3 regions of the Exiguobacterium sp. EF_C8 genome follow, and region 1 is predicted to be linked to each of the others. Evidence: predicted binding sites of a transcription regulator. Region 1 holds the regulator's gene; each other region holds the start of a gene.

Region 1 (3,285 bases):
TTTTGCGAGCGCGAGACGTCCGCGTTCGCCACCAGACAATTCATGAACGATTTTGAAGACATCGTCGCCGCTGAACAGGAATTGTCCGAGCACAGAACGGACTTCTTGTTCGCGCATCAGTGGCCATTCGTTCCAAATCTCATCGATGACACGGTTCCGGTCATTGAGTTCCGCTTGCTCTTGATCGTAATACCCGATCGAGACGCCAGTTCCGAAACGGAAATCACCGAAGAGAGGACGTAAACGACCGACGAGGACTTTTAAGAGCGTCGACTTCCCGATTCCGTTCGGTCCGACGAGTGCCAGTGATTCACCGCGTTGCAAGCGGAACGTGATGTCTTTTGAGACAGCTTCTTCGTAACCGATTGCCAATTGATTGACTTGAAGAACGTCATTCCCGCTCTGTTTTTCGATTGGGAAGGACAGGACCGTACTGCGTTCATCTCCATCTGGTCGATCGAGCCGGTCGACCTTCTCGAGCCGTTTTCGAACGCTTTGAGCACGCTTTGTCGTCGTCGCCCGAGCGATGTTTCGTTGAATGAAGTCCTGCATCTTTGCGATTTCTTCTTGCTGCTGTTCGAACTGTTTCATTTCTTGATCGTACAATGCCGCTTTTTGCTCGAGGTACTTCGTATAGTTCCCCGTGAACTTACGACAGACATTACGAGAGAGCTCATAGACGACATTGACGACTTGATCGAGGAAGTACCGATCGTGCGAGACGATCAGAACGGCACCACGATAACCACCGAGGTAACTTTCAAGCCAAGCAAGCGTATCGATATCCAGGTGGTTCGTCGGCTCATCGAGAATGAGAAGCTCTGGTGCTTGCAGGAGCATCTTCGCTAAGGCGAGCCGTGTCCGTTGACCCCCGGACAATGTCTGGATCCGGCGCGAGTAATCGTCTGGATAAAAGCGCATGCCGTGCAGGACGGAGCGGATATTCGCCTCAAACTGATAACCACCGGCTTCTGAGAAGTCGTGTTGCGCTTGATCATACGTCTTCAAGAGACGATCGTACGCGACCGGGTCGTTCAAGATGTGCTCCATGCCCATCTCGATTTCCATCCGGCGCAGTGTTCGTTCTTGTTCTTGCAGATGTTCAAAGACGGTCAGCATCTCGTTCCAGATCGTCTCGTTCGATTCGAGACCACTGTCTTGCGCGAGATAACCGATTTTGACATCTTTACCTTTCATGATATCGCCCGAGTCATGACTGAGTTCACCAGCGATGATTTTGAGCAAGGTTGATTTACCGGCACCATTTCGACCGACGAGCGCAATTCGGTCGCGCTCCTGTACTTCTAGTTTGATATTTTCTAAAATCGGCTCGACGCCGAATGATTTCGAGAGTTGGTTGACTTGTAAGAGTATCATTTCCATCCATCCTTCCACCCTTTAGTCTATCACGAACAAAAGCGCGAGGTCCTGCGGAATATATTATTTGTGACTCTATGTGAAGTGGTTTACAATCAAGGAGAGTAGAAAGCTTTTTGCAAAGATTTGGGTGCCACGATGGATGTGGCCGAAGGGGGAACTGCAGGATGAATGGACCAGACACAAAAATTCCACAAGCGACAGCAAAACGGTTGCCGCTATATTATCGTTTCATCCAAAGTTTATACAATTCAGGTAAGCTCCGCGTCTCTTCTGCTGAGTTAAGCGAGGCGGTGAAGGTTGATTCAGCAACGATTCGTCGCGACTTTTCCTACTTTGGGGCACTAGGGAAGAAGGGGTATGGATATAACGTTCAACATCTCTTAACGTTTTTCCGGAAAACCTTGAATCAAGATGAGGTGACGAATGTTGCCTTGATCGGGGTCGGTCATCTCGGAACAGCGTTTGCAAATTATAACTTTTTAAAGAATAATAGTACTCGGATAGTCGTTGCGTTTGATGCGGACGAAGAGAAGGTCGGAACAACGACGCATGACGTTCCAATCTATCATGTTTCGGACATGAAAGAACAAATCGAAGCGAATCAGGTCGATGTCGCCATCTTGACGGTTCCATCCCAGTTCGCACAGTCAGTAGCGGATGAGTTAGTCGAGTATGGTGTGACAGGCATTCTGAACTTCACGCCTGCACGGTTGAACGTGCCAGTGAGCGTTCGGGTTCATCACATCGATTTATCGATCGAGTTGCAGTCGTTAGTTTATTTCATGAAGCATTATTCGCAATCAGCTGAAGGAGTGAAATCATAATGGAAAACCTTATCCCGCTCACGTTAGGTATCGGACCTGCGAGTATCGGATTAATTGCTGTCGTCGCGTTGATCATCTTCGGACCGAAGAAGTTACCGGAATTCGGTCGTGCTGCCGGTCAAACATTGAAAGAGTTCAAGAATGCCACGAACGGCATCATGGACGACGATAAAAAGGACGAACCGAAAGAGAAGTGATTGAATCATGACGGTTGATCAAGAACAAAGCATGACGTCGCACCTAGACGAACTGCGTAAGCGGATTGTCTGGTCGCTCCTCATCGTCGTCGTCCTGTTCGCTGTCGCATTTCCGCTCGTCCGACCGCTCGTCCGTTTTCTGCAAGCGGACTTAAAAGAGCTCGGTATCGGATTAAATGCCTTCAACGTCGCCGATCCTTTAATGTTGTATTTGAATCTTGCGTTCATCATCGCGCTGATTTTAGCGTCACCGTTCTGGATGTATCAACTGTGGGCATTCGTCCGACCAGGGCTTTATGAAAAGGAACAAAAAGCAACACTGACATATATTCCAGTCATCTTCTTTCTATTTTTGGCTGGTGTAGCCTTCTCGTATTTCTGGTTGCTTCCCTTCTTGCTCGAAGTCTCAACGGATCTCGGGAAAGAATTGGGGATCGAGCAAGTCATCGGGGTCGAAAACTACTTCAGTTTCTTGATCCGGTTGACGATGCCGTTTGGTCTTCTCTTCCAATTGCCGGTCGTGACGATGTTCCTGACACGTCTTGGTCTTGTGACGCCATATTTCATGCGAAAGAATCGGAAATATGCGTATTTCGCGCTGTTCGTCGTTGCGGCATTGATCGCACCGCCGGACGTGACGTCACACTTGATGATCTCAGTGCCGTTGTTCGTTCTCTATGAAATCAGTATCTTGATTTCCGCGCGGACGTATAAAAAGGTCTTGATCCTCGAGCAACAGGCAGAGCTTGAACGACAGGCGGATTTGATGCGTGAATTGAATAAATGAATCGTGAATTCCTTCCAGCCATTTCGGGAGGAATTCTTTTTTATGAAAGCGTTATGTTTATATTGATAAAGCAGTTAGCGATGCGTATACTAAAGAT
Region 2 (3,285 bases), 730 kb from region 1:
CAAATCGAGACATGCAAACAGATGGCGTTACATGGCATCGGTTTTGCTATCTTACCTGAGTCGACGATTCAGCAATCGAATGAAGTCATGCAGCTTCCGTTGAAGACATCATCCGGAAAAGTACTGAAGCGAGATACTTGGATCTTGTCCACGGAATCGATGCTTGAATTAAAACAAGTCCAAGCTTTTTGGGACATCGTAAAAGAAGAAGGAGGAAGTCAGTCAGATGGAATACGCCATTGAGATGCGGCGCGCGCTTCATAAAATACCGGAACCAGGGTTCAAGGAATTTAAGACGCAAGCTTTTATATTGGAACAAATTCGTGCATATCCGCCAGATCGTGTCACATATGACACATTTGAAACAGGTGTTTTCGTTCGAGTGAAAGGATTGACTGGAAACCGAACGATCGGGTATCGCGCAGATATTGATGGGTTACCGATTGAAGAAGCGACAGGGCTTCCGTATTGCTCAGAACACCCAGGGTTCATGCATGCGTGTGGTCATGACATGCATGCCTCGATTGCTTTAGGGTTGATGAAACGGATCGTTGAACTACCAGTCATGGATGATGTCGTCTTTTTATTCCAACCGGCAGAAGAAGGACCGGGCGGGGCGGAGCCGATGATTAAAAGTCCATTGTTTGAAAAATATCGTCCGAGTGAGATGTATGGTCTTCACGTTGCACCGGAATATCCAGTCGGTACGATTGCTAGTCGTCCAGGCGTACTGTTCGCGAGTGCTCGAGAAGTTCATATCACGATCTATGGTCAAAGTGGTCATGCGGCTTTTCCTCATTTGACGATTGATACAGTTGTTGCGCAAGCAGCCTTGATCATGCAATTGCAAACGATTGTCAGTCGATCCATTAATCCGATGAATTGTAGTGTCATCACGATTGGGAAAGTGGATGCAGGTATTCGTGAGAATGTCATTGCCGGTAGAGCGGTTCTTGACGGAACGATGCGTGCGCTAAACGGCGAAGACATGGAAAAACTCGAACGTCGTGTCCGTGACATCATTCGAGGAATCGAAGCTTCGTTTGGTGTTAAAATCGATCTGCAATTCGGTAATCGCTATTATGAAGTCGTCAACGACCGGCAAATCGTGGATAAATTCTCATCATTCGTAAAGATGAATGCCAACTATATCGAATGTGACGCGGCGATGACAGGGGAAGATTTTGGTTTCATGCTGAAAGAGATCCCAGGGATGATGTTCTGGCTCGGCGTCGATAATCCGACATCTGGTTTGCATCAACCAACATTAAACCCGGATGAATCAGCCATTTCTTTTGTCATTGATTTACTTGACCATTATTTCCGAGAGTATGTTTAAAAATTTTTATGAAATAATAAAGGATATAAAGCTTTCCCTTTCGAATTCAGGAATGGGAAAGTTTTTAATATATGTAGGAATAAGAGTTTTCGAACATTTTGTGAAAAAAATCACGTGTATATGTGAACAATTTGTTACATCAAACATTATAAACAGACACAAAGGGTTATGTTCTCTATGATACGGTTATAGACCATATAGAGAAGTATGTTTTAGGAAGAGGGGGCTAAATACATGTTCAATGATCCCGTAGTGCTCAGTCGATTGTTGACAGGGCTCACACTAGCGTTTCATATTATTTTCGCGACGATTGGTGTCGGAGTACCGCTCATGGTACTGGCAGCTGAATTCATCGGTCTGAAACGCAAAGATCCAGATTATATCTTATTAGCAAGACGGTGGACGCGTGGATACGTCGTTACCGTAGCAGTCGGTGTCGTAACAGGGACGGCAATCGGCTTGCAACTATCATTACTTTGGCCGTCACTCATGCAAGTAGCGGGTCAAACAATTGCTTTGCCACTATTTATGGAAACGTTCGCGTTCTTCTTTGAAGCGATTTTCCTTGGTATTTACTTGTATACGTGGGACCGGTTCAAAAATCCATGGTTGCACTGGTTGATTGGGATTCCAGTCGTCATTGGTGCGACAGCATCAGCGTTCTTCATCACGACAGTCAACTCCTTCATGAACTCACCAGAAGGATTTAAGATCGTCAATGGTACGTTAACGCAAATCGAACCATTAAAAGCAATGTTTAATACAGCGACACCGACGAAGGCGACACACGTCATCGTTTCAGCTTACTTGACTGTTGCCTTTATCTTGGCAGCAATCGCGGCGTTCCATTTGCTTCGCAAAAAGACACTCTCAGCAGCAGAGACGGCATATCATAAGAAAGCTCTTCGTCTCACTGTCATGGCTGGTCTGATTTTCGCGTTCTCGACAGCACTTGTCGGTGACTTCTCAGGGAAATATTTAGCGAAATACCAGCCAGAAAAACTAGCAGCTGCGGAATGGCATTTTGATACGACAAATGAAGCAGAATTGATTTTTGGTGGGATACTTGATCAGCAAGAAGACGGCAGTTATGAAATCAAAGGAGCCGTCAAAATCCCATATGCGCTCTCAATTCTTGCAGGTGGGGCTCCGAATACGGAAGTCATCGGTTTAAACGAATTCGCAAAAGAAGATCAAGCACCACTGATCGTCCACTATTTCTTTGATATCATGGTATCGATTGGGATGTACTTGACTGCTATCTCTGCTTTGTTCATCTTGGCATTCCGATTGAAAAAATTGAATCCATATAATAAGTGGATTTTACGAGGGGTGTTCATCGGTGGTCCGTTAGCGATGATTTCAATCGAAGCGGGATGGATGTACGCTGAGATTGGTCGTCAACCTTGGACGCTTTACGGTATCATGCGAACAGCGGACGCGGCGACGACTTCAACAGCGGTTGGTCCGATGCTCATTTTATTCAGTGCATTGTACTTGTTGCTTGGTACGATTTGTACGGTCGTCTTATTACGGATGTTTAAGAAAAACACGGTTGGAAAAGAACTTCAAGAACTTGCTGAAAACCACCATGCACGCGGTGAAGCAATGTTCGTGGATGATAACAAGTAAGGAGGGAACGATTTGGACGTTCAAACACTAGGGATCACGGTCCTTTGGACTTTCCTGTACGGATATCTCATCGTTGCCTCAATTGACTTCGGTGCTGGATTTTACGCCTTTTATTCAAAATATACGAAGCGGGATCATCTGACGAATCGATTGATTCTTCGTTACCTCTCTCCTGTTTGGGAGGTAACGAATGTCTTCTTCGTATTCTTCTTCGTAGGACTAGTTGGGTTCTTCCCAGACTCCGCTTATTATTTCGGTACGGCACTACTCGTACCAGCGTCAATTGTTCTTGTCTTGATTGCGATTCGTGGTAG
Region 3 (3,285 bases), 850 kb from region 1:
TTCAGAAACCGTCGTCGGAAATGGAATTACTTTTCGATCGTTCTTCATTTCGATCGCCCTTTCCGGTGAGGAGTAGCCGGTCGCTTAATCGTCTGAGGAGCTGTGAATTCACGTTTCGGAATGACTTCTCCGCGGTAAATTTCCATTGGCTCCATCTCGACGCCCATTTGCTTTGCAAGTGTTTTTAAGTGTTTTAAATCTTGATCCGTGACAAGTGCAAGTACCATCCCATTTGCGTTTCCGCGTCCCGTCCGACCTGAACGGTGTACGAAATCGTCAAGCGACTCCGGTAAATCGTAATGGACGACGTGTGTGACCGCTTCGATATCAAGCCCACGCGCCGCAAGACCTGTCGTGACGAGTAAAGGAAACTCTCCCTTTTTATAAGAACGCAAGGTCTCCATCCGCTCTCGTTTTCCTTTTTCAGCGTCTAAAATCCGGTATTTCAGTGAGAATTTACTCAACTCGCCATTCAATGGTCCAAGGAATGAGCGATTGTTGATGAATGTCAGCACTTTTGATCCTTGCATGTTCGCCAGACGACGTAACAATTCCGGTTTCTGACGACGTGAAGTCTCCAAATAACCGAATGTCACTTGTGTGCTGACGGCACGCTCAACACGAATCGTCTCAGGATCATTCGCAAGCGTCCGTCCCCATTCTGCTGTCCGTTCCGGCAATGTCGCTGAGACAAATGCCAGTTGTCGATCGCGTAGCGCACTATTTGCGATTCGCGTCGCCGAGTCACTCATGCCACTTTCATAAATTTGATCCGCTTCATCTAAAACAATCAATTTCACCTTATGCATCTTCAGCTTCTTCGAATCAATCAACTCGACGAGACGTCCCGGTGTTCCGACGATGATTTGCGGCTTTTTCTTCAATCGTTCATATTGTCGCTTTAATTCAACACCACCAATGAATGCACCGGATTTGATACCACTTCCTTGAGCAAATAATTGAATGACTTGATGAATTTGCATGACGAGTTCCCGTGTTGGTGCCGTGATGACGACTTGCACGTGTGGCTCTTCCACTTCAATCTTTTCTAAAGCTGGAATGACATAAGCAAGCGTCTTCCCTGTTCCTGTCGGCGCTTCAGCTAGGACATCTTTTCCTTCGCGCAACAACGGAATCGCTTGTTCTTGAACAGGCATCAACTCTGTAAAGCGCGCCCGTTCCCATGCTTCCTGTAAAAATGGTTTTGTAAAGTTCATAACGATTTCTCCTACTCTCTTAATTCCATCATGCCGTTACGTATTCGACATGATCTCCTGATGCATCACGGTATCCCCGTAATGTCTGTGTATATTCATTTCCTGCGTCGAGCAATCGGATGTGGAACCGGACTTCTTCTTCACCAGCTTCTTCCTTTAAAATCTCGAAGCCTTGGATGACACGATCCTGTAATTCTGCAGCGAGTGCCGGATACACGGCAAGACTCGCATACGTCGCTTTTACGTCCACGGGACGGCGAACAAGCGCAATCCAGTACGATTCATCATAGCCGATAAAGTCTTCATAATCAAAATCATCTTCAAACCGAATCCAGAATCCATCACCTTCAAATTCTGTGATCATCCCAGTTCGCGTCGAACCTTCCGATCCGATTTTCAGCGAGACCCAGTCTCCCGACTGATAATCTCCTTGTTGCGTTAATGACACATACTCCATTTGGCACACCTCCACGTTCTATGTTCCCTTTTTCATTGTCAACGATACGTCCTAAAAACACAAGATACCGTAACGTGACATTCCTCACAGTTTCAACTGTGCTAGTGGATCTTTTTCAAATCAGCTCATACAGTTTCGTGAAACTCTTGATTTACCAGACTTCAACTGTTTTTTAATCTTCACTCTTTCATAAGTACAGAAATAAGGAAAGCCCGTCATATCAACGTTTGTTCACTTGTTAAAATATTCACATGAACGTAAAGGGAATCTCTACCTCCTTTTGTTACACTATTCACATAAGGAACTGATCATTAGCTCAATTTTAAAGGAGTGGTATCCATGTTATTAGAAAAAACGAGTGCCTGGGCAAACTTTACGTCTGGCGAATGGATCAAGACAATCGATGTTGCAGACTTCATCCGGCTCAATCGCACGGAATATACAGGTGATGATCACTTTTTAGTCGATCCGACTCAAGCGACGCAACGGCTTTGGCAACAAATTCTACAGTTGACGAATGAAGAACGACAACGTGGTGGTGTGTATGCCGTCGATGCCAAGACACCATCAACGATTCTCTCGCATGATGCAGGGTATCTGGATCCCTCTCTTGAAAAAATCGTCGGCTTACAGACGGATGAACCGTTCAAACGTTCAATTCATCCGAACGGCGGGATTCGGATGGTGAATGATGCCTTAGCTGCGTATGGCTTTGAAGCAGACGAGACCGTCACGAAAATTTTCAGCGATTACCGAAAAACACACAACCAAGGGGTTTTTGATGCTTATACTCCAGAGATGCGCGCCGCGCGTAAAGCCGGTATCATCACAGGATTACCAGACGCCTATGGACGTGGGCGGATCATTGGCGACTATCGTCGTGTCGCTTTGTACGGAACAGCACGTTTGATTGAAGAACGTAAGCGAGACTTGAAGGCACGTGGCGGCTTCCTCTCTGAATCGATGATCCGCGACCGCGAAGAAATGAATGAACAATTGCGCGCATTAACGGAATTGACCGAGCTTGGAACTCGCTATGGTTTTGATCTCTCCCGCCCTGCAGAAACAGCACAAGAAGCATTCCAGTGGGTCTATCTTGCTTATCTTGCTGCGATCAAAGAACAAAATGGTGCAGCTATGTCACTCGGTCGAGTCTCGACGTTCCTCGATATTTATGTCGAACGTGATCTTGCGACCGGCCGCTTGACGGAAGAAACAGCACAAGAGCTCGTCGATCATTTTGTCATGAAACTTCGGATCGTCAAATTCTTACGAACACCGGACTATAACGATCTCTTCTCTGGCGACCCGACGTGGGTAACGGAATCGATTGGCGGGATGAGTGAAGATGGTCGATCAAATGTCACGAAAAGTTCATTCCGCTTCTTACACACGCTCTCGACACTCGGTCCGGCACCTGAACCGAATCTAACTGTTCTCTGGTCCACTCAGCTTCCACGCGGATTCAAGGAATTCTGCGCGAAGATGTCGATCATATCAAGCTCGATTCAGTATGAGAACGATGATTTGATGTTGCCGGTTTATGGGGATGATTACGGCATCGCTTGTTGTGTCTCCGCGATGCGGATCGGGAAACAGATGCAGTTCTTC

Evidence for each region. Region 1 encodes Rex, which represses fermentation and respiration genes when NADH is low (regulators of the CRP and FNR family bind a similar motif). Its sites were predicted from a motif close to TTGTGAAATATTTCACAA; they were not measured.
Region 2: a site for Rex is predicted at 1,438-1,455, ahead of ACY2IG_RS11665 (cytochrome ubiquinol oxidase subunit I). Genes of this name have one in related genera too.
Region 3: a site for Rex is predicted at 1,910-1,927, ahead of pflB (formate C-acetyltransferase). Genes of this name have one in related genera too.

What each region holds. Positions count from the first base shown of each region.
Region 1 covers NZ_CM143264.1:2,902,364-2,905,648, reverse strand. The annotation lists gene ACY2IG_RS15295 (ATP-binding cassette domain-containing protein) at 1-1,377, opposite strand, end outside; gene ACY2IG_RS15290 (redox-sensing transcriptional repressor Rex) at 1,545-2,204, shown strand; gene ACY2IG_RS15285 (twin-arginine translocase TatA/TatE family subunit) at 2,204-2,401, shown strand; gene tatC (twin-arginine translocase subunit TatC) at 2,409-3,188, shown strand.
Region 2 covers NZ_CM143264.1:2,168,338-2,171,622, reverse strand. The annotation lists gene ACY2IG_RS11675 (LysR family transcriptional regulator) at 1-243, shown strand, start outside; gene ACY2IG_RS11670 (N-acetyldiaminopimelate deacetylase) at 227-1,339, shown strand; gene ACY2IG_RS11665 (cytochrome ubiquinol oxidase subunit I) at 1,574-2,971, shown strand; gene ACY2IG_RS11660 (cytochrome d ubiquinol oxidase subunit II) at 2,984-3,285, shown strand, end outside.
Region 3 covers NZ_CM143264.1:650,733-654,017, reverse strand. The annotation lists gene ACY2IG_RS03425 (hypothetical protein) at 1-48, opposite strand, end outside; gene ACY2IG_RS03420 (DEAD/DEAH box helicase) at 45-1,217, opposite strand; gene ACY2IG_RS03415 (hypothetical protein) at 1,246-1,674, opposite strand; gene pflB (formate C-acetyltransferase) at 2,014-3,285, shown strand, end outside.